Regions from separate parts of the Neorhizobium descurainiae genome, predicted to be linked through region 2. Evidence: riboswitches for the same ligand, from Rfam matches in the RefSeq annotation. Region 2 holds a riboswitch; the other holds the start of a gene.
The links. A riboswitch is a leader RNA that binds a small molecule or an ion and turns the genes downstream of it on or off. The one in region 2 is predicted to bind S-adenosylmethionine.
Positions count from the first base shown of each region.

Region 1: it holds a riboswitch for S-adenosylmethionine, as region 2 does, so the genes downstream of both, metA (homoserine O-acetyltransferase MetA) here and ACMGE0_RS25100 (O-succinylhomoserine sulfhydrylase) in region 2, are expected to answer to the same signal.

Region 1 covers NZ_JBLFFK010000004.1:233,292-248,125, reverse strand. Annotated here, with positions in the region: gene ACMGE0_RS10225 (ABC-F family ATP-binding cassette domain-containing protein) at 1-35, opposite strand, end outside; gene ACMGE0_RS10220 (thiamine diphosphokinase) at 39-695, opposite strand; gene ACMGE0_RS10215 (AAA family ATPase) at 791-1,630, shown strand; SAM riboswitch at 1,681-1,758, shown strand; gene metA (homoserine O-acetyltransferase MetA) at 1,817-2,755, shown strand; gene ACMGE0_RS10205 (vWA domain-containing protein) at 2,765-3,946, shown strand; gene ACMGE0_RS10200 (aldose epimerase family protein) at 4,031-5,053, shown strand; gene ACMGE0_RS10195 (methyl-accepting chemotaxis protein) at 5,317-7,443, shown strand; gene ACMGE0_RS10190 (slipin family protein) at 7,613-8,386, opposite strand; gene ACMGE0_RS10185 (NfeD family protein) at 8,414-9,778, opposite strand; tRNA gene ACMGE0_RS10180 (tRNA-Gly) at 9,938-10,012, opposite strand; gene ACMGE0_RS10175 (Isoquinoline 1-oxidoreductase subunit) at 10,202-10,870, opposite strand; gene ACMGE0_RS10170 (xanthine dehydrogenase family protein molybdopterin-binding subunit) at 10,897-13,050, opposite strand; gene ACMGE0_RS10165 ((2Fe-2S)-binding protein) at 13,054-13,512, opposite strand; gene ACMGE0_RS10160 (prolyl-tRNA synthetase associated domain-containing protein) at 13,815-14,324, shown strand; gene trxA (thioredoxin) at 14,382-14,834, shown strand, end outside.
Region 2 covers NZ_JBLFFK010000018.1:103,521-118,354, forward strand. Annotated here, with positions in the region: gene ACMGE0_RS25080 (glycosyltransferase family 2 protein) at 34-1,959, shown strand; gene ACMGE0_RS25085 (hypothetical protein) at 2,044-2,316, shown strand; tRNA gene ACMGE0_RS25090 (tRNA-Gly) at 2,325-2,398, opposite strand; gene ACMGE0_RS25095 (2'-deoxycytidine 5'-triphosphate deaminase) at 2,451-3,545, opposite strand; SAM riboswitch at 3,619-3,697, shown strand; gene ACMGE0_RS25100 (O-succinylhomoserine sulfhydrylase) at 3,746-4,939, shown strand; gene apaG (Co2+/Mg2+ efflux facilitator ApaG/CorD) at 5,093-5,485, shown strand; gene ACMGE0_RS25110 (tannase/feruloyl esterase family alpha/beta hydrolase) at 5,597-7,171, shown strand; gene ACMGE0_RS25115 (Hsp33 family molecular chaperone) at 7,373-8,359, opposite strand; gene argF (ornithine carbamoyltransferase) at 8,546-9,463, opposite strand; gene ACMGE0_RS25125 (aspartate aminotransferase family protein) at 9,518-10,714, opposite strand; gene ACMGE0_RS25130 (GcrA family cell cycle regulator) at 11,123-11,656, shown strand; gene ACMGE0_RS25135 (PACE efflux transporter) at 11,843-12,277, shown strand; gene phoB (phosphate regulon transcriptional regulator PhoB) at 12,297-12,980, opposite strand; gene phoU (phosphate signaling complex protein PhoU) at 13,007-13,720, opposite strand; gene pstB (phosphate ABC transporter ATP-binding protein PstB) at 13,764-14,579, opposite strand; gene pstA (phosphate ABC transporter permease PstA) at 14,594-14,834, opposite strand, start outside.

The DNA of each region.
Region 1 (14,834 bases), on a different contig from region 2:
AAGATGTCATCCAATTTCAGAATGGGAGGTGCCAACCGTCAGGCTCCTGTAAAGTCGTAGGGGCGGGCGAGGATCATCGCCCTGCCGCTCTTTAGATGGAATTCCAGCGGACCTTCCGCAACATTCGAGACGGTGCGGGAGGAGCCGAAGGGCAGCGAAAAGTTTTCCAGCGGATAACGCGCGCCGATGATATCGAGCCCTTCGAGCGCCGAGAAACCGATGATCGAAAAGAGCGAGCCCTTCGGCAGGTCGAGCACCTTTTCACCCGGAAGCAGCGGCACGGCCTCCTCTTCGCCGGACGTCAGCAGGATATCGAAGCCGCGCTCGGCAAGGCTCATGGCGTGAAGGAGATGCTGAAGCGCATGGTCGCTGCGTTCGCCGCCGAGCGCACCGGCAAAGATCAGCTTCGTGGCGCCGCGGTCGATCGCTTCCGCCGTGGCGATTTCTCCATCGGTCTCGGTCTTGGCGGGCGGATAGGTCCGCTGCTCCACGTCCGGCCATTGCCCGGCAAGCTCGGCATCGGTGGAATCGAAATCGCCCACCCAGAGTTCCGGCTGTGCGCCGAGTGCCGCCGCATGCCGCATGCCGCTGTCGGCCGCGATGAAGCGGCTGGCGCCGACCGCTTCTCGCAGGCGGTCGGTGACGGTCAGATTGCCGCCGAGCAGAATGGTGAACGTCGAATGGCTCATGGGCATTGCCCATAGCGCAAAGCGGTAGGTCAGGGAAAGCTGTTGCGCCGCCGAAGCCAAGCTTTTAGTTTGCGGCTCGTTCTTTCGATCGGGATGCCAAGATGCAGTTTGAGGGTACCGCGGACTATATCGCCGACAAGGATCTCATGGTGGCGGTCAATGCCGCGATCCGGCTCGAGCGTCCGCTGCTGGTCAAAGGCGAACCCGGAACCGGCAAGACGGAACTCGCCCGGCAGGTGGCCGCGGCGCTTAACCTCGATCTCATCGAATGGAACGTCAAGTCCACCACCAAGGCGCAGCAGGGGCTTTACGAATACGATGCCGTCTCGCGGCTGCGCGACAGCCAGCTCGGCGACGAGCGCGTCCACGATGTCGCCAATTACATCCGCCGCGGCAAGCTCTGGCAGGCTTTCGCGTCCGACAAGAAGGTCGTGCTGCTGATCGACGAGATCGACAAGGCGGATATCGAATTCCCGAACGACCTCCTGCAGGAACTCGACCGTATGGAGTTCCATGTCTACGAGACCGGCGAGACGGTGAAGGCGAGGGTCCGGCCGATCGTCGTCATCACCTCCAACAACGAGAAGGAGCTGCCGGATGCCTTCCTGCGCCGCTGTTTCTTCCACTATATCCGCTTCCCGGATGTCGAGACGCTCGCCCGCATCGTCGAGGTGCATTATCCGGGCATCAAGCAGGTGCTCGTCCGCAATGCGCTGACCCAGTTCTATGAAATCCGCGAAATGCCAGGGCTCAGGAAGAAGCCGTCGACGTCCGAGGCGCTCGACTGGATCCGGCTTCTCGTTTCCGACGGCGTCGATCCGGCCGACCTGCGAGGCGACGTGAAGAACGCGCTTCCGAAGCTGCACGGCGCACTCTTGAAGAACGAGCAGGACGTGCATCTCTTCGAACGGATGGCCTTCATGGCGCGGCGGGAGCGATGAGCAAGATTTTGCTCCCATTGACGAGAGGCTGAGCAAGGCGTATTTGAAACGCCGTCATTCGTGGTGATTTGGCCGGCCGGCTTGCAGCCACGTAAAAAAAGTCGCTAAAGGGCCGCGAGAAGATGACTTCCCACGGACCGGTCGCGATTTTTGTCGCCGCCGGTTTTTTATTTTGTGGGTTTAGACATGCCGATCAAGATTCCCGATACGCTGCCCGCATTCAGCACCCTTGTTTCAGAGGGTGTGCGGGTGATGACCGAAACCGCGGCGGTGCGGCAGGACATTCGTCCGCTGCAGATCGGGCTCCTCAATCTCATGCCGAACAAGATCAAGACCGAGCTGCAGATGGCACGCCTCGTCGGCGCCACGCCGCTGCAGGTGGAATTCTCGCTGGTGCGCGTCGGCAACCACAAGGCCAAGAATACATCGGAGGAGCATCTGCTCTCCTTCTACGAGACGTGGGAAGAGGTGAAAGACCGCAAGTTCGACGGCTTCATCATCACCGGTGCTCCGATCGAGACGCTGCCCTACGAGGAAGTCACCTATTGGGACGAGATGGAGAAGATCTTCGACTGGACCACGACCAACGTGCATTCGACGATGAATGTCTGTTGGGGCGCCATGGCCGCGATCTACCATTTCCACGGCGTGCCGAAATACGAGCTGAAGGAAAAGGCTTTCGGCGTCTATCGCCACCGTAATCTCGCGCCGTCCTCCGTCTATCTCAACGGCTTCTCCGACGACTTCCAGGTGCCGGTGTCGCGCTGGACGGAGGTGCGCCGTGCCGATGTCGAGAAGGTGCCGAGCCTCGAAATCCTGATGGAGTCGGACGAGATGGGCCTTTGTCTCGTGCACGAGAAGAAGGGCAAGCGTCTCTACATGTTCAATCATGTGGAATACGACTCCACTTCTCTCGCGGACGAGTATTTCAGGGACGTCAATGCCGGCATTCCCATCAAGCTGCCGCACGACTATTTCCCGCATAATGATGACACGCTGACGCCCTTGAACCGTTGGCGCAGCCATGCGCATCTTCTCTTCGGCAACTGGATCAACGAGATCTACCAGACGACGCCCTATGAGCCGCAGAAAATTGGCGAGCTGGAGAAGATCGGCACGGAATAGATCGGCGCGATGTTCATCCCCTTCTTCCTGCGTTTGAGAGAAGCAAAGATCCCGGTCACGCTGCGGGAGTTCCTGGCGCTTCTCCAAGGCATGGAGGAGGGGCTGGCGGATTTCGACGTCGAGGCGTTCTATTTCCTAGCCCGCGCCGCGCTGGTGAAGGACGAGCGGCATATCGACAAGTTCGACCAGGTATTCTCCTCCCATTTCCACGGACTGGAGACAGTGTCGGGCAAACCGGGCCTCGATATCGCGAATATTCCCGAGGAGTGGCTGCGCAAGCTTATCGAGAAACACCTGACGGAGGAGGAAAAGAAGCTCGTCGAGTCGCTCGGCGGTTTTGAAAAGCTGATGGAGACGCTGCGCCGGCGACTGGAGGAGCAGAAGGGCCGGCATCAGGGCGGATCGAAATGGATAGGCACCGGCGGCACGTCGCCTTTCGGAGCCTATGGCTACAATCCGGAAGGTGTCCGCATCGGGCAGGAGGAGTCGCGCCATCGCCGGGCGGTGAAGGTTTGGGACAAGCGCGAATTCCGGGATTTCGACGACAGGGTCGAACTCGGTACGCGCAACATCAAGCTGGCGCTGAAGCGGCTGCGGCGCTGGGTGAGAGAAGGAGCGGCGGAAGAGTTCGATCTTCCCGGCACGGTCCGCTCCACGGCCGAACACGGCTATCTCGACGTGCAGACGCGGCCCGAGCGGCACAACGCTGTCAAGCTCCTGATGTTCTTCGACGTCGGCGGGTCGATGGACGGCCATATCCGCGTGGTAGAGGAGCTGTTCTCGGCGGCGCGGGCCGAGTTCAAGCACATGGAGCATTTCTACTTCCACAACTGCCTTTATGAGGGCGTCTGGAAGGAAAACCGCCGCCGTTCGGACCGGGTGGCGACGCTCGATCTCATCCGCAGTTATGGCGCAGACTACAAAGTGATCTTCGTCGGCGACGCCTCGATGAGCCCTTACGAGATCAGCCATGCGGGCGGCTCGGTCGAGCATTGGAACCAGGAGCCGGGACAGGTCTGGATCCAGCGCGTCACCGAGCACTTCCGCCGCTGCATCTGGCTCAATCCGGTGCTGCAGGATCATTGGAACCATACGACCTCGATCGGCATGATGCGGCAGCTCATGACCGGCCGCATGTTTCCGCTGACGCTCGGCGGTCTGGAACAGGCGACGCGCGCACTGACCCGGTGACTCAAGGATTTTCTTGATGACGGCGTTGCAGCTTGCCGCCAAATCGCGCAGTTTGCCGCCAAAGATATTGCGGAGGAAGTATTCATGGCGCATCGGGATTTCGAGGTTTTCGGCACGACGGAGAAAGGCGAGCCCGTGTATCGGGTCAGAATTTCCGGCGGCGGATTGACGGCTTATGTTATGACCTGGGGCGCCGTCATCCAGGATCTCAGGCTCGAAGGCCATCAGCCGCCGCTCGTGCTCGGCTTCGAGACCTTCGATCTCTATCCGGTCCACTCGCCCTATTTCGGGGCGACTCCGGGCCGCTGCGCCAACCGCATCGCCGGCGGCCGTTTCACGCTCGATGGCAAAGAATATCAGCTCGAGATGAACCAGCCGGGGATCGGCCACCTTCACGGCGGCACGGACGGGATCGGCCGCAGCAACTGGACGATCGTCGACCATGCGTCGGACAAGGTCGTGCTGCGGATCACAGATCCGGATGGCCGCGCCGGTTATCCAGGCAATTGCACCATCAGGGCGACCTACCATCTCAAGGATGACGGCGTGCTGTCGGTGGTCTACGAGACCACCACCGACCGGCCGACGCTCGCCAATATCTGCCAGCATTCCTATTTCAATCTCGACGGCCGCGAGGATGCGCTCGGCCACGACATCATGATCGCCGCCGACCATCTCGTTGCCGTCGACGAGAAGCAGTTGCCGACCGGCGAGCTGACGGCGGTCGCCGGCACGCCGTTCGATCTCGGCGACATGGGACCGATGAAGCGGTTCGATGGCGGCAAGCAGGTCCTGTTCGACCATAACTACTGCCTTTCGACGGAACGCACCGAAAAGCGCCCGGTGGCCCTGGCGCGCAGCATCTATTCCGGCGTTTCGATGGAAGTGCGGACCACCGAGCCCGGCGTGCAGTTTTATGCCGCCTTCAAGCTTCAGGAGCTTCCCGTGCCGGGCCTGGAAGGCCGTCGCTATGGCCCCTTCGCCGGCTTCTGCCTGGAAACCCAGGTGTGGCCGGACGCCATCAACCACGCAAATTTTCCGAACGTCGTGCTGCGCCCCGGCGAAGTGCTGCGGCAGGAGACGGATTATGTCTTTTCGAAACAGTGATGATGATCGGTCTCGTCCCGGCTGGATGGCCGTGTGAAAAATAAACGTTGGTCATACAAATCCGGGATGCGCGTAAAGTCCGTAAATCTTTGCGTCCATATCAAATTGTTCCCTGCCGTTGGCCAGCGAAAACAAGCTTTCGCTGGCCGGTTTACATTGTGGAATGCGGTTCAATTCTGCCGTTAGTTAAATTTCAACCGATCCTGGACTAATTTTCTTCAGGATTGCCGCCGCCGGCGAGTGACCGCCCTCTGAGAGAACATATGAACGACATCGTCATCAGGAAGCCGCTTTCCACACGGCTCACTTTTTTTGGATTCGCGGCGGTTCTTTTCGCGAGCGGTGCGATCGGCGGCCTTGCCTGGGATCGTCAGTCGCGCATGACCGACCAGGCGCTGCAGACTGAACTTGAAAGCGACCTTGCGGTGGTCCAGGACGATATGGCGGCCCAAAGGCGCGCCGCCGCAGCTCTCGCCCTGACCATCGCGGCCACTCCTGAAACGGCGCCGTTGATCCTCGCCAACGGCAGGCAGGACCTGCTCGCCCGCTATTCGAACATGAAGGCGGTCAAGGATGCGAGCGGCATCGAGATGATCACCTTCAGCGACGCCGGCGCCAATGTGGTCGCCCGCGTGCATGATCCGGATGTCTTCGGCGACAATATCAAGGCACGCCGGAAGATGGTGGCAACCGCGCTCGCTGAGAACAAGCTCGTTGCCGGCATCGAGACCGGCCGCACCGCCGTCAGCCTGTTTGCGACCGCTCCCGTGGTCCAGGACGGCAACGTGGTCGGCGTCGTCGACGTTGGCCTGAAGCTCGTCGATTCCTATTTCGCCCGCCTGACGAAGGAAGTGAACGCCGATGTCGCGCTTTACACCAAAGGCACAGACAAGTTCGACAAGCAGGCGTCCACCTATTCCGGCGATCCGATCCTGACACCTGCGGAACTGCAGGAGGCTTACGACACGGGCAAGGTCCGCCGCTATGCGGATATCGGCGGCAGGAACTATGCCGTCGAGGCTGTGCCGCTGCTCGACTTTTCCGGCGCCAAGGTCGGTGTTCTCGAAATCGCTTCGGATATCACGCCTCTCGTGCAGGCCAGCCAAACGGCGATCTGGATGACGGTTGCCGGCAGCGTGATCGTCTCGATCCTGTCGCTTATCGGTTTCCTGATTTTCGCCCGCTCGCTCGGCAATACCGTGCGTCGTCTGACGACCACGATGGCGAAGCTCGCATCCGGCGATCTCTCCGCCGAAGTGACGGGCCAGGAGCGCCAGGATGAAGTCGGCGCGATGGCGCGTGCCGTACAGGTTTTCAAGCAGGCCGCCGAGGAGAACATCCGCCTGGAGCGGGAAACGGCGGAAGCCCGCGAAGCGCAGGAAAGCCAGCGCCAGCGGCAGTCGGCGATCGACAACGCCAAGGCGGAGGATCTGCGCAGCTTCGTTCATGCGATCGAAGACGGCTTCAACGGTCTTGCCGGCGGCGACCTGACCGTGCGAATGGACCGCCCCGTCGCTGCGGAATTCGAGCCGATCCGGGCAAAGTTCAACAGCTCCGTCGCCAATCTCGAAGAGGCGATCGGCTTGGTCGTGGGTGCCGTCGGCACGATTCGCGCCGGTCTGCAGGAAATCTCGATCGCTTCGAACGATCTCGCCAAGCGCACCGAGCAGCAGGCCGCGAGCCTCGAGGAAACGGTTGCCGCTCTCGGCCAGGTCACGTCCGCCGTCAACGAAAGCGCCAATGGCGCAAGTCATGCCCAGGGCGTTGCCACGCTGGCGCAGGAGAAGGCGCAGCGCGGCGGTGAAATCGTCGCCAAGGCGGTCGCCGCCATGGCCGCGATCGAAACCTCGGCCGAACAGATCAACCGCATCATCGGGGTGATCGACGATATCGCCTTCCAGACGAACCTCCTGGCTCTCAACGCCGGTGTCGAGGCTGCCCGCGCGGGAGAGGCCGGCCGCGGCTTTGCGGTTGTCGCCCAGGAGGTCCGTGGGCTCGCCCAGCGGTCCGCCGACGCCGCGAAGGAGATCAAGACGCTGATCTCCACCTCGTCGGCTCAGGTCAAGCAGGGCGTCGAACTGGTCACCGCTTCGGGCAAATCGCTCGAGGACATTGTCGGCGAAGTCGCGCAGATGGGTAATTTCGTCAACACGATCACATCCAGCACCAATGAGCAGGCGACGAGTCTGAGGGAAGTCGCCGCCTCCGCCGACCAGATGGACAAGGTGACCCAGCAGAACGCGGCGATGGTCGAGGAAACCACTGCCGCGGCGCAGAGCCTGACGCAGGAAACCGATAACCTTGCGGAGATGGTGACCCGCTTCAAGACGAATGCCCGGTCCGCCTCCCACGGATATTCCGCTCGCGGCTATCGTTCCCGCGCCGCCTGATCGACGGCCGTTTCCGAAGCCAGGAGGCGCGTCTTCAGATAGGATTTCAGCGCCGCAGGATGACGCTGACATCGGCATCGATGTAAGCCCCGGATCGCGTCGGGGTCCTTGAAGGCAGCGCCGTCGGTAACCAGGCAGTTCTCTGCCGCAACAGAGCTTTCGGCTCTTGTTATTTCGGCGGCTTGTCCGGCTTGGCCAGTATGAAATCGCCGAATTCCATAGGGAAGGGAAACAGGATCGTTGAAGTCTTTTCGCCGGCGATGACGTTCAACGTGTTCAGGTAACGAAGCTGCATCGCTTCCGGCTGCCTGGCGAGGATTTCGGCTGCCTCAAGCAGCTTCGCCGCTGCCTGCTGCTCGCCCTCGGCGTTGATGACCTTCGCCCGACGCTCGCGTTCGGCCTCTGCTTGACGGGCGATGGCACGAATCATGGATTCGTTGATGTCCACATGCTTGATCTCGACATTGGCAACCTTGATGCCCCACGCATCGGTCTGGACGTCGAGGATTTCCTGGATGTCGTTGTTGAGCTTGTCGCGTTCGGCCAGCATCTCGTCGAGATCATGCTTGCCGAGCACCGAGCGCAGTGTCGTCTGGGCGAGCTGGCTTGTGGCCGTCATGAAGTCCTCCACCTGAATTGTCGATTTCTCGGGGTCGATGACCCGGAAGTAAATCACGGCATTGACCCTCACCGAGACGTTGTCGCGGGAGATGACATCCTGGCTGGGCACGTCGAGCACCCGCATACGCAGATCGACCCGTATCATTTGCTGGACGTAAGGGATGAGCAGGATCAAGCCCGGGCCTTTGACGCCGGTGAACCGCCCAAGCGTGAAAACGACGCCGCGTTCGTATTCCCGCAGGATCTTGATCGCCGATACGACGATGAGCAGCAAGAGGAGGATGGCTACGAGATAGAAGACGATATCTGCAAGCATGCCCATGACATTTCCTCCTCGTTCGGAAGGCCGCTATTCTTCTCGCGGGCTGTGAGCGACTTCAAGCGTCAGTCCGTTTCGGCCGATTACGTTCACGTTGTCACCGGCGGCGAGCGGTTCGGCGGAAATGGCCTTCCAGCGTTCGCCATGCGCGATGACATAACCTGATGTCTCTTCCCAACTGTCCACCTTACCCGAAATGCCGATCATCTGTTCGGCCCCGGTAACGACGTTGCGGCGGCGTGAGGAGAACGCGAGGCGGGCGATGACGACACTGAGCGCAAGGCTGACGACCGCAATGCCACCCAGCACGGGCCAAGAGATCTCCAGGCCGGGAATATCCGGTTCGAACAGAATGGTTGCACCGAGTATCAGCGCTATCCCGCCGCCAATGCCGAGGGCGCCAAAGGAAGGCGAATGCGCCTCGGCCACCGTCAATCCGACGCCAAGGGCAATCAGCCCTATGCCGGCGTAGTTAACCGGCAGCAACGCCAAAGCATAGAGACCCAGCAGAAGGCAAATACCGCCAATCGTGCCGGGGACAAATGTCCCGGGGGTGAGGAATTCGAAGATCAGGCCGTAGATGCCGACCATCATGAGGATGAGCGCGATGTTCGGATCGGTGATCACGGAGAGCAGTCGGGTCCGCCAGTCGGGTTCGAATTCCTGAACCGTAAGCCCGGTTGCGTCGATTCGGATATCCGTTTGGCCCACCCGTACCGTACGGCCCTGCGCCTGCGTCAGAAGATCGTCGATGGTGGCGGCCGTGAAATCGATGACGTGCTCCCGGGCCGCGGCGGTCGAAGAAAGGCTCGCAGCTTCGCGCACGGCCCGTTCCGCCCAATCGGCGTTGCGATTGCGTAATTCGGCAAGTCCGCGGATGAAGGCCGCGGCATCGTTGACCGCCTTTGCCTCGCGGGCTTCGCGGGGAGGCTGTCGCTGTGTGCCGGCCGGCTCATTGGGAGCATCGCGCTCCGGCTCCGTACCGCCGTCGAAAGGCCCCCCGCCGATTGCGACCGGTGTCGCCGCGCCCAGATTGGTGCCAGGCGCCATGGCCGCTATATGGCTCGCGTAAAGGATATACGTACCGGCGCTGGCCGCACGCGCGCCGCTGGGCGCCACGAAACTCGCGACCGGCACGGGCGAAGCCAGGATCGCGCGGATGATGTCGCGCATCGACGTATCGAGACCGCCGGGCGTGTCCATCTGCAGGATGACCAGGCTGGCTCTCTGATCGTTTGCGTGTTGAAGACCGCGTCTCACATAATCGGCAGTTGCCGGACCGATGGCGCCGGTCACCTTCAGCACCACGGCAGCGCGTGCTGTTTCGGAGGGCAGCGGGGCGGCCGAAGCCAAGGCCGAACACAGAGCCAGCATCAACGCGAGGGTTGACAGCATTCGCCGCCAAAATCCTGGATATTGCACTATCTTTCGCTGAGCGCACATCCTCTTGAAGATATGGCGGAGCTGCGAAACGGTAAGGGCGGAACCTTCCTATGTTCAGGCAGAATCGGCAAGAATGTCAGGAATGGCTGCCGGTATAGACCTTGAAGAAACTGGAGCGGGCGAAGGGATTCGAACCCTCGACCCCAACCTTGGCAAGGTTGTGCTCTACCCCTGAGCTACACCCGCTCATCAATCCGTCGGTCCGGGGTAGTTCGCTGGACCGAAGATCGCGGCTCGTTGCCGGCGACGGGCGCTATATGGCCCAGACTTTTTTCAAATGCAACAGGGAAATGACGATTGGCGGCAAGAAAAATTTCGGTTCCGCCAGACTCTTCCGGCCGCCGGCTCCGTGCAGGAACCGGCGGCCGCCTTGCCTCAGGAGGCGGGACAGACCGCCCCGGAATCCACCCAGGCGCGGATCAGTTCGCCGAACTCGGCCTGTGTGCCCGGCACCGGCTCGCGGCCGGCGCCCGGGTTCCAGCCCCAGCCGACCAGCTCGTCATGCGCCATGTGCTCGACCAGCTCGTCCATGGTCATGTCGCCGTTGCGGGCCGGATCCTTGATCTGCTGACAGATCTGGCCGAGCGTCTTGCCCTCCCAGGCCATCTCGATCGGCGCGAGGTGCCAGGCGGGATTGCCGGGGATGCTCTTGATCGTATCGGCTTGGCCGACGACCGGCGTGTTCTCGGCGCTGTGGCAGGTGGTGCATTGCATGCCGGGAAGCCCCATGCCGCCGTCGCCGCGGAAGACCGGCGGCTGGTGCGGATGCATAGAGGCTCCCTGCAGCGGTCGGTCCGTCGCGGGGTGGCAGTTGACGCAGCGCGGATGCTGGATGACCTTGCCGGCTTCCGTGAAGAGCGCCACGGAGCGTTCCCCCTCGTTGGCGATCGACTGGAACGAGGAGGCGGGTCTTAGCGGGCTCGCGTCGGTCCTGGCGTCCTGCGCCACCGAGACGGGCGTAAGCGCCGTCCCGGCGGCCACGAAGAGACAGCCGGCGGCAACGCTGGTCAGAGCGGAGCCGGTGAGAGCGATTTTCAGGTTCATCGGTCGTTGGTCCTCATCCTGAGTCGTTAGGCCGAAACGATATTGACGATCGGAAGCTGCCTCACCGGTGCTCCGGTCAGGCTTCGCCAGGCATTGGCGACCGCCGGACCGACGGGCGGCACGCCGGGCTCGCCCACACCGGTCGGCCTTTCGGTCGACTTGATGATCTCCACCTCCACGTCCGGCATCTCGTCGATGCGGATCGATCGGTAGTCGTGGAAGTTCGACTGCATGATCCTGCCGCCCTTGCCGAGCGTCACCGCATCGAAGAGGACTGCGCCCAGGCCGTAGCCCACGCCGCCTTCCATTTGCGCCTTGATGACGTTCGGGTTGACCGCAACACCGCAGTCAACCGCACACCAGACTTTGTGCACGCGTGGCGCCCCATCCGGGCCGACCGAGACCTCGACGACCTGGCCGACATAGGTGCTGAAGCTTTCCACCACGGCGACGCCACGGGCGCGGCCATCGGGTATTTTGGAACCCCAGTTCGCCATTTCGGCGGCTTTCCGCAAAACGCCCGCATGGCGCGGCTTTTCCGTCAGGAGCGCGAGGCGGCCTTCCACGGGATCGCGGCCGATCTTCTGGAAGAGCTCGTCGACGAAGGTCTCGACCGCAAAACCCGTATGGGTATGGCCGACCGAGCGCCACCAGAGCGGCGGCACGACGAGCTGGACGTTGTGCGAGGTCACCTTCAGATTCGGGATCGCGTAGGGCAGGTTCGACGCACCCTCGACCGAAGTCTCATCGAGATCGGCCTTGCCCATGATCGATTGGCCGACGATCACCTGTTCCCAGGCCGTGATCTGCCCTTCGGCGTTGATGGCGCCACGCATCCTGTGGGCATACATCGGACGGTAGTAGCCGCCGCGAATGTCGTCCTCGCGGGTCCACATGTGCTTCAGCGGACGGTTTCCGCCGCTTGCCGCATAGACGGCTGCCGCTTCCTGCATGTAGGGCGAACCGAACTGCGCCTTGCGGCCGAAGCTGCCGCCGGCGAGCTGGGTATTTACCCGCACCTTCGTTTCGTCGAGGCCCAGAATCTGGGCCGCAACCGTCTGGTCCATGCCCGGGAACTGCGCACCGTTATAGATGTCGACCGATCCGTCCGCCGCCTTGATGAAGACGGCGTCGAGCGGCTCCATCGGCGCATGGGCGAGGAAAGGAAAGACGATTTCCGCTTCCACCGTCTGCAGGCCGGGCGCCTTGAAGGCTTCATCGACATTGCCGTTGTTGGCAGCCTCCAGCCCCGGCTCGCGGAAGAGCCTCGAATAATCGGCGGCGAGTTCCTCCGATGAACGGGTTTCGGCCTTGGAAAGGTCCCATTCGATGCTCAGCGCATCGCGTCCCTTCAGAGCGGCAAAGGTGTTGTCCGCATAGACGGCGATGCCCTGCGGCACCTGCTTCACGTCAACGACGCCCTGCACCTTGCGGGCTTCGGTATCGTCGAAGCTCTTCACGGTGGCGCCGAAATGTTCCGGATGAGCGACAACCGCGATCAGCAGGTCGTCCGGGGTGATGTCGAGCGTGAAGATCGCCGTGCCGTTGGTCTTGCCGTGGGTGTCGAGCTTCGGCAGTTCCGTGCCGATCAGCACGAAATCGGCCGGGTCCTTGAGCCTGGGCTCGGCAGGTGGCGTCTGGCGGGCGGCCCTTTCGGCAAGCGCGCCGAAACCGCTCTCCCTGTTGGAGGCGGCATGTCTGATGCGGCCCTTTTCCACGGTGATTTCGGCAGCGGGCACGCCCCATTCCTCCGCGGCCGCGGCGACCAGCATGGCGCGGGCCGTGGCGCCGGCCTTGCGCATCTGCTCGTAGGCGTTGGCGATCGAGCTCGAACCGCCCGTGCCCTGGAGGCCGAAGGAAAGGTTGGCATAGACCTTGTTGTCGGTCGGCGAGTGCACGGCGCGCATTTGGCCCCAGTCGGCGTCGAGTTCCTCGGCGACCAACGTCGCAAGGCCGGTAAACGGGCCCTGGCCGAATTCGATGTGCTTCGAGAGCACGGTCACCGTATCGTCGGTGCCGATCTTCACGAAGGCGTTCATCGGGGCCAGCGCGGCATCGCCGCCGGCCTGTACGCCCGTCGGTGCGGCGGTGAGCATTTTCGGCGCGATCGCCACGCCGATGACGAGACCCGAACCGGCGAGAAAGCCGCGGCGGGTGGCGGTGATATCATGCAGCGTCATGGCTCAGCCCTCCATCGAACTGGCGGCGTTGTGGATCGCCGCGCGGATGCGATGGTAGGTGGCGCATCGACAGATATTGCCGGCCATCGCGCCGTCGATATCCGCGTCGGTCGGTTTCGGCACCATCTGGAGGAGGGCAACCGCCGACATCACCTGTCCGGACTGACAGTAGCCGCATTGGGGTACGTCGAGACCGGCCCAGGCGGTCTTCACCGCATCGGCCTCCTTGCCGGAAACGCCTTCGATGGTGACGACCTCGGAGCCGTCGACCATCGAAATCGGGGTGATGCAGGAGCGGCGCGGCATGCCGTCGAGATGCACCGTGCAGGCGCCGCACTGGGCGACGCCGCAGCCATATTTGGTGCCTGTGAGCTTTTCGAAATCGCGCACGACCCAGAGAAGCGGGGTATCGGGGTCGCCGTCGAACGTTCGTTCCTGTCCGTTGAGCGTGAAGGTGACCATGGCCAGACCTTTCGTGTGAGAAGCCGGACAATGCGCCGGCAATGGGATTAAAGCGGCTGCTATCGGCCAGGCCGATATCGGGGACGCGGAAAAGCGGTGCGTCGAAATCAAATGAAAAATGGGAGCTTCTTATTTTTATTATGGTTGCGGAGGCTGCTCCAATCGGATGGACCTCCGGTTATGATAATCTGGTCGATCCCCCCGCAAGGTTCAAGCGCCTCACGAGATCGTGTGCGTTGCGCTTGGCCCGGGAGAACATTGGGGCTATAGTCCCGCTGCCCGCCAATAGAACTTCCTTGAGAATGACCGACACTCTACCGAAAACCGCCGAGGACCTTTTCCGCTTCCTCGACAGCCTCAATATTCCCCATTCGACCAAGAGCCATCCGCCGGTTTTCACCGTTTCGGAATCGGAAAGCCTGCGCGAGGAAATTCCCGGCGGTCATACGAAAAACCTCTTCGTAAAGGACAAGAAGGACCGGCACTTCGTCCTGACGGTGGAGGAACGCGCGAACGTCGATCTGAAAACGGTTCACAAGGTCATCGGCGCCGCGAGCCGCGTCTCCTTCGGCAGGCCGGAAAAGCTGATGGAATATCTCGGCGTCATTCCGGGAGCGGTGACGGTATTCGGCGCTTTCAATGACACGGGCCGGAATGTTACCTTCGTGCTCGACGAAGACCTGATGAAGCATGATATCGTCAACGGCCATCCGCTTTCGAACGACGCCACGACGTCCATCGGCCGTGACGATCTCGTCCGTTTTCTGGAAGCGACGGGTCATCCGCCGCTTGTCTTGAAAGTGACGGACTGACATACGATCTTTGCGAGCAAGTCAGACAGTATGGAACGCGTTCCTGGGAGAACATTCATGAGCGGCAGCGACAATCCCTATGGGGGTTCTTACGGCGGACAAATGACCGCCTCGGCCAATTACGGCGCAGCACCGGCCGCTCCGCCCGCAGACGGCTCCCACATCAAGGACACCAGCACGGCCGGCTTCACGAAGGACGTGTTGGAGGAATCCCGCCGCCAGCCGGTCCTCGTGGATTTCTGGGCGCCCTGGTGCGGCCCCTGCAAGCAGCTCACGCCCGTTCTCGAAAAGGTCGTCAACGAGGGCCAGGGGCGGGTGAAGCTCGTGAAGATGAACATCGACGATCATCCGTCGATCCCGGGCCAGCTCGGCATCCAGTCGATCCCCGCCGTGATCGCATTCGTGGACGGCCGCCCCGTCGACGGCTTCATGGGTGCGGTTCCGGAAAGCCAGGTACGCCAATTCATCGACCGGCTGGCGGGACCGCCGGGTGCCGATCAGGCTGCCGAG
Region 2 (14,834 bases):
GGGGCATCCGCTTTCCGGCGGTGTGGCAGGGTCATGCATTTGCAGGAATATCCACCGGCATCGCCGCCGGTGCAAGATGGATCGTGGCCGGATTCGGCCTCACCCGCGGACGGGCCGGCAGACCATATCCATGATTCCGACGAGGACCCGGAGCTCGCCGCCCTTGCCGCGCTCGGTTTTTCAAAGCCGCTGCTTGCAACGCTTGCCGAAAGGGCGCGGCGGAACGGCACCAGCATCGAGAGCGAGCTGCTCCATAGCGGCCAGGTGGACGAGGCGGCCTATTACGGCGCGATCGCCCGTTTCCTGCGCCTGCCCTTCGTCGAGACGATCGATCCGGCTTCCGTCGCCGACACGCCTTCTCTCGATACGCAATTGCAGCGCCCGAACCAGATCCGCATCAACTATCGCTATCGGGCTCCGCAGGTGGCCGTGGTGCCGGAAGCCCTGCGGCTCGCCGACCTCGGAGCGGCCCTTTCCGCCATGCCCCCGCTCGGGCGCGATCTCGCGATCACCACGCCTTCGGCGATCCGCCGGGCTGTATGGCACGCCGGCGCCGGAAGACGGGTACGCGACACGGTCAATCAGCTCTTCGACCGTTTCCCCGCGTTTTCCGCCCGTGTCGTGCTTACCGGCAACCAGGGCTTCCGTGCGGGGATCGGGCTTGCCGCGCTGGCCTCAGCCCTGATCGTCGTGCCGCTTACGGCGCTGCTCCTGCTGCATGTCCTGCTGTCGCTCGTCTATTTCGCCTCCCTGCTTCTGAGGCTCGCGGCATTGACGCGGCAACGGTTCGGGGCAGTCGTGCCGGCGGCTTTGCGGCCCCGGCACGGCCCCCTTCCCTGCTATACGGTGATGGTGGCGCTTTACCGCGAAGCCGCGGTGGCCGAGCAGCTGATCGCCAGCCTCAAGCGGCTCGACTGGCCGCATTCGCTGCTCGACGTCAAGCTCGTCTGCGAGGCGGACGACCGGGAGACGATCGCGGCGCTGAAAGCCTTCTCGGCCGGCGCCCATTTCGAGATTGTCGAAGTGCCGCCGTCCGAGCCGCGCACCAAGCCCAAGGCGCTCACCTATGCGCTGGGCGCTGCCCGCGGCGAGTTCCTGGCGATCTACGACGCGGAGGACCGGCCGCATCCGCAGCAGCTGCGCGAGGCCTATCAGCGTTTCCGGACGTCGCCGCGGGAGCTTGCCTGCCTGCAGGCGCCGCTGATCATCACCAACGGGCAGCACTCCTGGATCAGCGCGCTGTTCTCGCTGGAATATGCGGCTCTTTTCCGCGGGCTGCTGCCGATGCTCGCGAACGCGCGGATGCCGCTGCCGCTCGGCGGCACGTCCAACCACTTCCGCACCGAAGCGCTGCATGCCGCAGGCGGCTGGGACCCGTTCAACGTCACGGAGGACGCCGATCTCGGGCTGCGTCTCTATCGGCTCGGCTATCGCTCCGGGGTCATCGGCCGTCAGACGCTGGAGGATGCGCCCACGACGATGCGGGTGTGGATGGGACAGCGCAGCCGCTGGTTCAAGGGCTGGCTGCAGACCTGGCTGGTGCTGATGCGCGATCCCGGCCGGCTCATCCGGGAGATGGGCCCTGCGGCCTTCTGCATTTCGCAGCTGATGATCGGAGGCATGCTGGTCTCCTCGCTCCTCCACCCGCTGATCATCGTCTTCATGGCGCTCGGTGCCTATTCCCTGCTGGCGGCGCCGGCAGACGATATTCCGGCCGGCGTGCTTTCGCTCTTCGTGATCGATACGATCAACATTTTCGGCAGCTATCTCACCTTCCTCGGTCTCGGGTGGGGGCCGATGATCGGACATGAAAGGCGGCTGATCGGCTGGCGCTGGACCGGAGTGCCGCTCTACTGGCTGATGACTTCGGCTGCCGCATGGCGCGCCGTGCTGGAACTCCGCTCCAGACCCTTCTTCTGGAACAAGACGCCGCACGAACCTAGCGGCAACAGAAAATGACGGAAGGCCGCCTTCCTGTTCAGAATTCCGGAACATTTTCGGATCTCCGGGCGTCAGGTAACAGGCTCTGACAACTGGAGGAGAATGATGCACACCTATTATCGCTATCGCGGCGGAGAACCGGCTCCCGGCGCGCTGATCATCAAATTCTACCATTCCGGCGACCAGATCCGCGGCTATATCCGCAAGATCGCAGATCCCGTGGAGGACGACACGATCTTTCCCGGCGAGGAGATGGAGCCGGAGGAGGCTTTCCGGATGGCGGAGAACAAGAACCGTGGACCGGACAAGCCGCCGATCTTCGTGGAGCTCTCGGAAGGCGTTGAATGGAACCCCGCATGGGGCAGGCTGATGTAGCCGGAAACTGGAGCGGGTGAAGGGAATCGAACCCTCGTATTCAGCTTGGGAAGCTGCTGCTCTACCATTGAGCTACACCCGCGTCGGCTCCGAGACTTCCAACAGATGCCGCCGGCTGTCAAGCGGCCGGCGCGTCAAACACGAAAATGCTTGGAGAGCTTAAGCCCCTGCGCCTGGTAGTTCGATCCGAGGCCGGTGCCGTAAAGCCCTTCCGGCCGCTCCATCATATGTTCGTAGACGAGGCGGCCGACGATCTGGCCGTCTTCCAGAATGAAGGGCACTTCGTGGCTGCGCACTTCCAGCACCGCGCGGCTGCCGCGCCCGCCGGCCGCCTCGTGACCGAAACCCGGATCGAAGAAGCCCGCATAGTGGACGCGGAATTCGCCGACCAGCGGATCGAAAGGCGTCATCTCGGCCGCATAGAGCGGCGGAACATGCACGGCCTCGCGCGAAACGAGGATGTAGAATTCATCCGGATCGAGGATCAGCTCGTTGCGGCCGCGGCTATAAAGCGGCTCCCAGAAGTCGAAGATGTCGTGCTCGCCTTTTTTGTCGACGTCGACGACAGCCGTGTGATGCTTGCCGCGATAACCGATCAGGCCCTGCTTGTCGCCGGAAAGATCGATCGACAGCGCAATGCCGCCGCCGGACACGTTCGGCCTGCTGGCAGCAACGAGAATCTCCTCGCGATGAAGCTCAAGGAGTTCCGGCTCGCCGAGCAGAGCATTGCCGACCCGGAAGCGGATCTGCGACAGGCGCGAACCGCGGCGCACGACGATCGGGAAGGTCCGCGGCGAGATTTCGAGATAGAGCGGGCCTGAATAACCTGCCGGGATCTTGTCGAATTCCTGCGCATAATCGGTGATGACGCGGGTGAAGATGTCGAGGCGGCCGGTGGAGCTCTTCGGATTGGCCGAGGCGGACATGTCGGCCGGCAGGTCGAGGCGCTCCATCAAAGGCACGATATAGACGCAACCGGTTTCGAGAACGGCGCCCTCGGACAGGTCGATGACATGCAGCTTCAACCGGTCGAGCTTGTCGGAAACGAGGTTCACCGGGCCGGGCATGAAGCTCGCGCGGACGCGGAAGGCCTTCGAGCCGAGGCGCAGGTCCAGGCTTGCCGGCTGGATCTGGTCCTGATCGAGCTCACGCTCGGAGATCAGCCGTCCGCTTTCGAAAAGTGCCGCAATCGCGCGGTCCGCCAGAATGCCTGTTACACGAGCCATCATGTCTCTTCCAAATATCGCGCCCGACAAAACCAAATCGGGGCCATTGACGCAAGCGGCGAGCGGCGCTATGCCACTCTTATCCCGTGGTGATTTGGCCGGTCGGCTTGCAGCCACGTTAAACAAGTGGCTAAAAGGACCGGGTGCGAAACCGGTCTGCTTTTTGCGGCCGGTTTTTTTGTTGTTTGAAAGTGGGGATTAGCATGACCAAGTCGTCCAACTCCTGGCGCCCGGCAACCCAGCTCGTACATGGCGGCACGTTACGTTCGCAATATGGCGAGATGTCTGAAGCGATCTACCTGACCCAGGGCTTCGTCTACGAAAATTCCGAGGCCGCCGAGGCGCGCTTCAAAGGCGAGACGGACGGCTTCATCTATGCCCGTTACGGCAGCCCCACCAACGACATGTTCGAAAAGCGCATGTGCATGCTGGAAGGCGCCGAAGACGCCCGCGCCACCGCATCCGGCATGGCCGCCGTCACGGCGGCGATCCTCTGCCAACTGAAAGCCGGCGATCATATCGTCGCGGCACGCGCGCTCTTCGGCTCCTGCCGCTGGGTGGTCGAGACGCTCGCGCCGAAATACGGCATCGGCTGCACGCTGGTCGACGGGCGCGACCTCGAAAACTGGGAAAAGGCGATCACCCCGAAGACCAAGGTCTTCTTTCTGGAAAGCCCGACCAATCCGACGCTGGAAGTGGTCGACATCGCCGGCGTCGCCAGGCTTGCCAACCAGATCGGCGCCAAGGTGGTGGTCGACAACGTTTTCGCCACGCCCCTCTTCCAGAAACCGTTGGAGCTCGGCGCCCATATCGTCGTCTATTCGGCGACCAAGCATATCGACGGCCAGGGCCGCTGCCTCGGCGGCGTCGTGCTTTCCGACAAGGCCTGGATCGACGAGAACCTGCACGACTATTTCCGCCATACCGGCCCGGCCATGTCGCCGTTCAACGCCTGGACGCTGCTGAAGGGCGTCGAGACGCTGCCGCTGCGCGTGAAGCAGCAGACGGCGAACGCTTCGAAGATCGCCGACTTCCTCGCCGAGCAGAAACAGGTCGCCCGCGTCATCTATCCTGGCCGCAAGGACCATCCGCAGGCCGATATCATCGCCAAGCAGATGAAGGGCGGCTCGACACTGGTCTGCTTCGAGCTGAAGGGCGGCAAGGAAGCAGCGTTCAAGTTCCAGAACGCGCTCGATATCGTCACGATCTCCAACAATCTCGGCGATACGCGCAGCCTGATCACTCATCCGGCGACGACGACGCATAAAAACCTCACGGACGAGGCCCGCGCCGAACTCGGCATCTCGCCCGGCACCGTGCGCCTCTCCGCCGGCATCGAAGACACCGAAGACCTGATCGAGGATTTCGCCAAGGCGCTGTCCAAGATCCCGGCCTGACGTCCGCCATGGTGAATCCGGCTACCGGATTCACCATATCGGTTATCCCTAACTTCAAGAAACGCTCACACTCGGTTGTTCAAACCGGGAGATTTCTTGACGTTCCGGTAATCAGGTACAATATCGGATAGCTGAGTATTGTTGAGGTGCAGCATGTATAGCGCCCGGACAAGAGACATCGAAGTCGCCGTCGAGCCCTACTATCTGGAGGACCAGTCCAATCCGGAAGAGAGCCGCTATGTCTGGGGTTACCGCATCGTCATCGAAAACCATTCGCTCGTTTCCGTGCGGCTCGTCCATCGCTACTGGCATATCACCGACCAGAACGGCGTGGTGGACGAGATCGACGGGCCCGGCGTCGTGGGCGAGCAGCCGCGGCTGAGACCGGGCGATTCCTACGAATATTCTTCGGGCTGCCCGCTCGACACGCCCTCGGGCATGATGTTCGGCCACTACGACATGCAGACGGACGAAGGCGAGACTTTCAAGGTGACGATCCCCGCCTTCTCGCTGGATTCGCCCGGTCTCCTCCGGGTGCTGAACTGACGCGGATCGTCCATAGCCGATAAGTTATGGGCCACATCGGCTTTTCTATTTGTTGCCTCCCTGCGTCTTCGGCATGCTCGCGCCGTGCAACAGTCTTTGGGAGGAGAACCTGTGACACGGCTCATTCTGTCTGCGTCCTGCGCTCTGGTGGCGCTGGCGGCGTTCACCCCTGCGCTCGCCCAGAACAAAAGCAGCTTCATCGATCAAAAGGACAGGCCGGATCTTTCGGCCGCGACCGTCTCGCCGCAGATCGCCTGCGGCATGCTGAACGGCCAGTCCTTTGCCGACGTCACCACCCTGAAGGCCACGCATGTGGCGGGCGTCGGCACCGTGCCGGGCCATTGCCAGGTGACGGGCTATATCCGCCCGCAGATCCGTTTCGAGATCACGCTGCCCGACAACTGGAACCGGCGGCTCTACATGTTCGGCAACGGGGGCTATGCGGGCGAAGACCTTGCGGCTCCGTCGCGCATCGCCACCCGCAATGCCGCCCTCTCGAAGGGTTTCCTGACCGTACAGCAGAATACCGGCCATGACGCCGTCACCTACAGGCTCGGTGATTTCGCCCAGGATCTCGACCTCCTGATCGATTACGGTTCCCGCGCCGTACATGTGACGGTCGGGACGGCAAAAGCGATCGCCGCGCGCTATTACGACCGGCATCCTTCCTTCTCCTATTGGGACGGCTGCTCCACCGGCGGTCGCCAGGGGCTTATCTCGGCGCAGCGTCATCCCGACGATTTCGACGGCATCCTCGCCGGTGCGCCGGTGCTCGACCTCACCAACACGCAGATCTGGGGCGTCTGGAATGCCCAGGCGCTCCTGAAGGCGCCGATCAGCAAGGCGCAGCTTCCCGTCCTGGCCAAGGCCGTGATGGACAAATGCGACGCGATAGACGGCGCCAAGGACGGGCTGATCGCCGATCCGCGCCAATGCAATTTCGATGCCGCCAAGGATCTGAAGATCTGCGAGGCCGGCGGTTCCGACTGCTTCACCAATGCGCAGGTGGAAACGCTGAAGACGTTGGCCGGCGGCGTGAAGATCAAGGGCGAAACGGTGTTTCCCGGCGTACAGTTCGGCACCGAGGGCGTCGACGCTTCCGGCACGAGCGGCTGGGACATGTGGATGGTTTCCGAGGAGGGGCCGAGCCGGCAGCTCGCCTATGGCGAGACTTTCGTGAAGAACATGGCCATGCTGCCCGCCTCCGGCAAGGCGATCGACTGGAAGACCTTCGACTTCGACAAGGAATATCCGAAGATCGGCATGATCCGGGAGATCGTCGACGCCACCAACCCGGACCTCAGCGCGTTCGAAAAGCGCGGCGGGCGGATGATCACTTATTTCGGCTGGTCGGACCCGGCGCTCAACCCGATGATGGGCGTCAACTATTACGAATCCGTCCGCAAGCAGATGGGCGCGGACCGGACGGCGGAATTCTACCGCCTCTTCATGGTGCCCGGCATGTACCACTGCAGCATGGGCTACGGCACGGACGTCTTCGACGCCTTTACGCCGCTGATGGACTGGGTCGAAAACGGAAAGGCGCCGGAGGTGATCCAGGCGAGCCAGATGAAGGACGGCAAGCCGACGATGACCCGCCCGCTCTGCCCTTATCCGCAGGTCGCGAAATATTCCGGCAGCGGCGACTTGAAGGATGGTGCTAATTTCGAATGCAAGGCGCCGTGAGTGCACCTTCTTCTCCCCAGCGGGGAGAAATGCCGAGCGGATGCGAGGCGATGAGGAGGCGGTTCGGTGAACCGCTGCAATCGGTCTTGTCGGTCAATTGCAGCGTCGAATAAACAAAGCAGGCGCGAAGTCCGGTTTGATAGCGTCCCCCTCATCCGCCCTTCGGGCACCTTCTCCCCGCTGGGGAGAAGGAGGGAAAAACTACGCTGCGGCGAATTCGGCCGCTGCGTAGTGATACGTGGTCGAGCAGAATTCGCAAGTGACGGCGATCTGGCCGTCTTCCTGGCTTGCCTCGATCTCCTCGGCGGTGAAGCCGGCCAGCACGCTCTTGATCTTCTCGCGCGAGCAACTGCAGCGGTCATGCACCCTCTGCGGCTCGTAAACCCGCACCCCCCGCTCGTGGAAGAGCCGGAAGAGCAGCCGCTCGATCGCAACTTGCGGATCGGTCAGTTCGTCCGTGTCGATGGTCTCGACCAGCGAACGGGCTTCCGTCCAGGCGTCGTCGCTGAGATCCGTCTCGCGATCGTCGCCATCGCCGCCATGCAGGTCCGGCTGGCGCATGCGCTCCGGGGCCTGCGGCAGGAACTGCGCCACGAGGCCGCCTGCCCGCCAGTTGTGGCGCGGCTTGCCTTCGGCATCGCGGTCGAAGAGCTCGGCCACGCCAAGGCGCACCTTGGTCGGGATTTGTTCCGACTGGCGGAAATAGACGCCGGCGATCTCTTCGAGCGAGGAGCCGTCGAGCGGCACGATGCCCTGATAAGGCTGCATGCCGCGGCCCTGGTCGATGGTGAAGGCGAGCACGCCGCGCCCGAGAAGATCGGGAGGCGAGGTCCTGCCCTCTTCGAGGGCTGCGGCAAGGGCTTCCTCGTCATAACGCGCGTAGGCGCGCAGCGCATCGGGCGTCGAGAAATCCGCCACCAGGAGATCCACCGGGCCGTCGCCCTTGGTCTGGACCGTGAACTTGCCGTCGAACTTCAGCGACGTGCCGAGCAGAGCCGTCAGCACGACCGCTTCCGCCAGCAGCCGCGCGACCGGCGCGGGATATTCATGGCGGCCGAGAATGGCATTGAGGAGCGGCCCGAGCTGCACCGCCCGGCCGCGGACGTCCAGCCCCTCCACCTGGAAGGGCACGACGCGGTCGTCTCCGGCAAAGTCGAGATCGTTCAGTTCCACAGTCGCTTCCGCCATGACTTCACTCCTTCGCGCCGAGCCTTCAAGCTTTTACACAAGCGCCGGCCCAAGCGGAACCGTTGGCCGGAGGAAAAGACGTCGACGATGTACGTTGAGGCGCCGCTTCCTCTCAAGGCGCGGTGCAGTTGACTGCCGGTAGATGGGACCGGCTTCCACGAAAATCAAGGCTTGCCGTGAGCGGAGCTAGACCGCGCCGAAGCACCACGCAAGAATGGATTTCTGCGCGTGGAGACGGTTCTCTGCCTCATCGAAGACCACCGACTGCGGACCGTCGATGACTTCGTCGGTCACCTCCTCGCCCCGATGGGCCGGCAGGCAGTGCATGAAGAGCGCATCCTTGTCGGCCCGCTTCATCAGCGCTCCGTTGACCTGATAGGGCTGGAAGATGTTATGGCCGCGCGCCTTGTGCTCCTGGTTCATCGAGACCCAGGTATCGGTGACGACGAGATCGGCACCGGCCACCGCGCGCTCGGCATCATGGCAGAGCATGACATCGCCGCCGTTGTTGCGTGCCCAGTTCAGGAACTTGTCGTGCGGCTCGGACCCCAGGGGCACCGCCATGTTCATGCGATAGCCGAAGCGGGCCGCTCCTTCCACGAAAGAATGCAGCACGTTGTTGCCGTCGCCGGTCCAGGCGACAGTCTTGCCCTTCACCGGCCCGCGATGCTCCTCGAAGGTCATCAGGTCGGCCATGATCTGGCAGGGATGCGTATCGTCCGTCAGGCCGTTGATGACCGGCACCGTCGCATGTTCGGCCATTTCGATGAGGCGCGCATGATCGGTGGTGCGGATCATGATCGCATCGACATAACGGGACAGCACCTTTGCCGTATCGCCGATCGTTTCGGCGCGTCCGAGCTGCATCTCCGTGCCGGAGAGGAAGAGCGTTTCGCCGCCGAGCTGGCGCATGCCGACATCGAAGGAGACGCGGGTGCGCGTGGAGGGCTTTTCGAAGATCATCGCCAGCATCTTGCCGGCAAGCGGCTTTTCCGCCGTGCCAGCCTTGGTCGCCTGCTTGCGCGTCTTGGCGTCGTCGAGGATCGTCCTCAGGTCTTCCGAGGACATGGCGGAAAGATCGAGAAAATGTTTCGGTGCGGCCATACTAACGGTTCCCTATCGAGAGGGAACCATCGAATGGCGCCCCCTTCTCGCCCCTCAGGCGGATTTCTTCAGTTCGGCGGAGGAAAGCTTTTCCGCCGCCTTTTCAAGGCGGGCAAGGCCTTCGCGGGCCTCCTCGGCGGTGACGGTGAGCGGCGGCAGGAGGCGCACCACATTGTCGCCGGCCGGGACGCCCAGCAGATGTTCGTTTCGCATGGCGACGACGAGATCGCCGGCGGGCACCTTGGCCTTGACGCCGAGGAGCAGGCCTTCGCCGCGGACGTCCTCGATGACATTCGGAAAGCGATCCTTGAGCGCCGCAAGACCCTGGCGGAAGACAAGGGCCACGTCGCGGACATGCTGAAGAAACCCGTCGGCAAGGATCACGTCCAGAACGGCATTGCCGACAGCGACGGCGAGCGGATTGCCGCCATAGGTCGTGCCATGGGTACCGGCGGTCATCCCCGAAGCCGCATCCGCGGTCGCCAGGCAGGCGCCGAGCGGGAAACCGCCGCCGATGCCCTTGGCAAGCGCCATGATATCGGGCGTGACCCCCGACCACTCGTAGGCGAAGAGTTTACCGGTGCGGCCGACGCCCGTCTGCACTTCATCGAAAACCAGGAGCAAGCCGTTGTCATCGCAGATCTTGCGCAGCGCCTGCAGGAATTCCTTCGGAACCGGACGGATGCCGCCTTCGCCCTGGATCGGCTCGATGAGGATCGCAGCCGTCTTTTCGGTGATGACGGCCTTCAGCGCTTCCAGATCGCCGAAAGGCACCTGGTCGAACCCTTCGACCTTCGGCCCGAAGCCTTCCAGATATTTCGCCTGACCGCCGGCGGCGATGGTCGCAAGCGTGCGGCCGTGGAAGGCGCCTTCGAAGGTCACGATATGGAACCGCTCCGGATGGCCCTTCACATACTGATAGCGGCGGGCCGTCTTGATGGCGCATTCCAGTGCTTCCGCACCCGAGTTCGTGAAGAACACCTTGTCCGCGAAGGATTTCTCGGCGAGGCGGCGCGACAGCGTCTCCTGGCCCGGCACCTCATAAAGATTGGAGGTGTGCCAGACCTTCTCGGCCTGCGCCTTCAGCGCTTCGACGAGATGGGGATGGGCATGACCAAGCGAGTTGACCGCGACGCCCGATCCGAAATCGAGATATCGCTCGCCGCTTTCCGTCACGAGCCATACGCCCTCGCCGCGCTCGAAGCGCAACGGGGCCCGGGCAAAGGTGTCGAAAAGCGCGGCTTCAGCCATGGCGACATCACTCCTCTAGGCAATCCGAAAGACCGGCCAAACCGGCCGGAAAAATCAAAAATGCCGCCCAGTGGGGCGGCGGGGGCACTATCGGGGTTTAGGGCCCGAATGTCAACAAAGCCCGGCACCTTAGCCGGCTTTGCCGAAGAAACAGGCAGGCACCTGCATATGTGACAAAAATGACTCTCCCCAACAGCAAGTTGGGGAAAACCAAGAAATCGATTCCTGCAGATTCTCCCGACTCTTGCCACGGAGTCAGCCTCACACTAGGTTAATCGTCAATTACTAGACTGCATGCGGCGGAACTAGTCACCTCAAGCATAGATGTAGTGGGTGTTGCGGAATGATGTCTGCAGCAAAGGTGGAAGGATTCTGCATGCCTGCAACGTTCAAAGGCGGAGAACGGGCATGAACTGGACAGACGAGCGCGTCGAAAAACTCAAAAGATTGTGGTCGGAAGGCTTGAGCGCCAGCCAGATCGCCGCACAACTCGGAGGCGTGAGCCGCAATGCCGTGATCGGCAAGGTGCACCGCCTCAGCCTGCCGGGCCGGGCAAAGGCCGGCGGCACCATGGCCACGGGCCGTTCGGCGGCCAAGCGGACCACGTCGGCGCCCCGGGCTCCGAACTATGCGTCGCGTGTCGCCACCCGGACCGTCGCCCGCGCAGTCGGCGCGACCCTTCTCAAGGAAGAGATCGAAGTCGAGGCTTTCGAGGAGATGGAATATCGTCCGGCCGCCAATGTGGTGGTGCCTATCTCCCGTCGCCTCGCCCTGACCGAGCTCACCGAGCGCACCTGCAAGTGGCCCGTCGGCGACCCGCTCAAGGAAGATTTTCACTTCTGCGGCTGCGACTCCCCGGACAACTCGCCCTATTGCGGCTACCACACGCGGCTTGCCTACCAGCCGGTGCACGAGCGCCGCAGGGCCGCCGCCCGGGCCTGAGAAGAGCACGGCAGGACGATGCATTGAAAGCGGGCCCCGGCCCGCTTTTTTCCTGCGTATGGCAGCTATGCCGCGCCGAGGCTTGCCGAACGGCGCGAAAACACCTATCTCATTGCGGCGAGGACGACCTCCCCCATACCGGGCACAATGTCGGGACGACCCGAGGCTTTATTCTTGGGTTAAGAAATGCGCTCGACACGTGATCGTATCCGCCACGCCATCAGCTTCGAAGTCATCGCGCTTCTCATCGTCACGCCGCTCGGGGCGCTTGCCTTCGGCAAGCCGGTTTCCGACATCGGCGTCATCGCGATCGGCGGCGCGACGATCGCGACCGGCTGGAATTATCTCTACAACCTCGGCTTCGACCATCTGATGCGGCGGCTGACCGGTGGCACGCAGAAGACGCCGGCAATACGCGTGGGCCATGCCGTCCTTTTCGAGGTGGGCCTGCTCATCGTGCTTCTGCCGTTCGTCGCCTGGTATCTCGGCATCAGCCTGTGGGAAGCGCTGATCATGGACGTGGCTTTTGCCGTCTTCTACGTCTTCTATGCCTTCATCTTCAACTGGGGCTATGACCGGCTGTTTCCGCTGCCGGAATGGCAGGAGGCGGAGGCGCGCTGACGCGCGCCTCTTTCGGCAGTCAGGATTCCATCGAATAACCGGCCCCACGGACGGTGCGGATGACGTCCTGCATGTTGGAGAAGTTCAGCGCCTTGCGCAGGCGTCCCACATGCACGTCGACGGTGCGCTCGTCGACATAGATGTCGTGGCCCCAGACGCCATCCAAAAGCTGCGAACGGGAGAAGACCCGGCCGGGCGACGCCATCAGGAACTCCAGCAGGCGGAATTCCGTCGGGCCGAGGCGGACTTCACGGCTCTTGCGATGCACGCGATGGGTCTCGCGGTCGAGCTCGATGTCGCCGCAGCGCAGAACGCTGGAGAGCACTTCCGGGCGGGCGCGCCGCAGCATGGCTTTGACACGGGCCATCAGTTCCGGCGTCGAGAAGGGCTTGACCACATAGTCGTCCGCCCCCGTGGCCAGGCCACGGACGCGCTCGCTCTCTTCGCCGCGGGCGGTCAGCATGATGATCGGCAGGCGCTCCGTTTCGGGGCGCATGCGCAGACGCCGGCAAAGTTCGATGCCGGAAACGCCGGGCAGCATCCAGTCGAGGATCAGAAGATCCGGCGTGCGCTCCTGAAGCCTTATCTCGGCCTCATCCCCACGCAGGATCGTCTCGACGTCGTAACCTTCAGCTTCGAGATTGTAGCGAAGAAGCACGCTCAGCGCTTCCTCATCCTCCACGACAGCGATTTTTGGCAGCATTCTCACTCTGCTCCGTCAGCATTCCGTCATTCGGTGATCGCGCCGAGGGTGTTCGACGTGTCGTCCTTGGGACGCTCGCCTTCCGGCTGGGCACCCGTCGTCATGTAGTAGATCGTCTCGGCTATGTTGGTAGCATGGTCGCCGATGCGCTCGATGTTCTTGGCGCAGAACAGGAGATGGGTGCAGGTGGTGATGTTGCGCGGATCCTCCATCATGTAGGTGAGGAGCTCGCGGAACAGCGACGTGTACATCGCGTCGATTTCCTCGTCGCGGATGCGGATCGCCTCGGCCTTCTCGGCGGAACGGCTCGCATAGACGTCGAGCACTTCCTTGAGCTGCACGAGCGCGAGATCGGAAAGGTGCTCGATGCCGCGTGCAAGCTTGCGCGGCACGCCGGTGCCCTGAACCGCGATGACCCGCTTGGCGGTGTTCTTGCCGAGATCGCCGACGCGTTCCAGATCGCCGGCGATGCGAAGGGTGCCGACGATCTCGCGAAGGTCGGACGCCATGGGCTGGCGCTTGGCGATCGTGACGATCGCCTTGTCCTGGATCTCGCGCTCGGCGTGGTCCAGGATCACGTCGTCGGAGATGACCTTCTGGGCGAGCGCAGAGTCGGAGTTCACAAGCGCGCGCACGGCATCCGAGCACATCTGCTCGGCCAGGCCGCCCATTTCGGAAATGCGGCGGCTCAGATATTTCAGTTCATCGTCGTAGGCCGACAGGATATGGGTCGATGCCATCTTCTAATCCTCGAAATTGGTGTCAGGCGGCACAGTCGGCTGATCAGCCGAAACGACCCATGATGTAATCCTGGGTACGCTGGTCGTCCGGGTTGGTGAACATCTTGTCCGTGTCGTTCTCCTCGACCAGCTGGCCGAGATGGAACATGGCGGTGCGCTGGGACACGCGGGCGGCCTGCTGCATCGAATGCGTCACGATGACGATCGTGTAGTTGGCGCGCAGTTCGTGGATGAGTTCCTCGACCTTGGCGGTGGCGATCGGATCGAGCGCCGAACAGGGTTCGTCCATCAGGATGACTTCCGGCGACACGGCGACCGCGCGGGCGATGCACAGACGCTGCTGCTGGCCGCCGGAAAGGCCGGTGCCGGATTCCAGCAGCCGGTCCTTCACTTCGGTCCAAAGGCCGGCGCGCTGAAGGCTGGCCTCGACGATCTGGTCCATGTCGGCCTTGTTCCTGGCCAGCCCGTGGATGCGCGGGCCATAGGCGATGTTCTCGTAGATCGATTTCGGGAACGGGTTCGGCTTCTGGAAGACCATGCCGACGCGGGCGCGCAGCTCGACGACGTCGATCTGCGGATCGTAGATATCGTCCGTATCGAGGGTGATCTTGCCGGTGACGCGGCAGTTCTCGATCGTGTCGTTCATGCGGTTGAGGCAGCGCAGGAAGGTCGACTTGCCGCAGCCGGAGGGACCGATAAGAGCCGTCACGGTGTTTTCACGGACGTTGAGGTTCACATCGAAAAGCGCGCGCTTCTCGCCGTAATACACGGACACGTCCTTCCCGATCATCTTATGCGAAACATCACTCATCTTCTGGTCCAGCGCCTTTTCAACTGCTGCTTCTGACATCATGTTCATCGTGTCTACTCCTTCTACCAGCGACGCTCAAAGCGCCGCCGCAAGAGAATTGCGCCAACATTCATTACGATGAGGAACAGGAGCAGGATGATGATCGCTCCCGAGGTACGCTCGACGAACGCGCGCTCGGCTTCGTTCGCCCACATGTAGATCTGCACCGGCAGCGCCGTCGACGGGTCGAGCGGCGTGGTCGGATAGTTGGCCACGAAGGCGACCATGCCGATCAAAAGCAGCGGTGCGGTTTCGCCGAGCGCG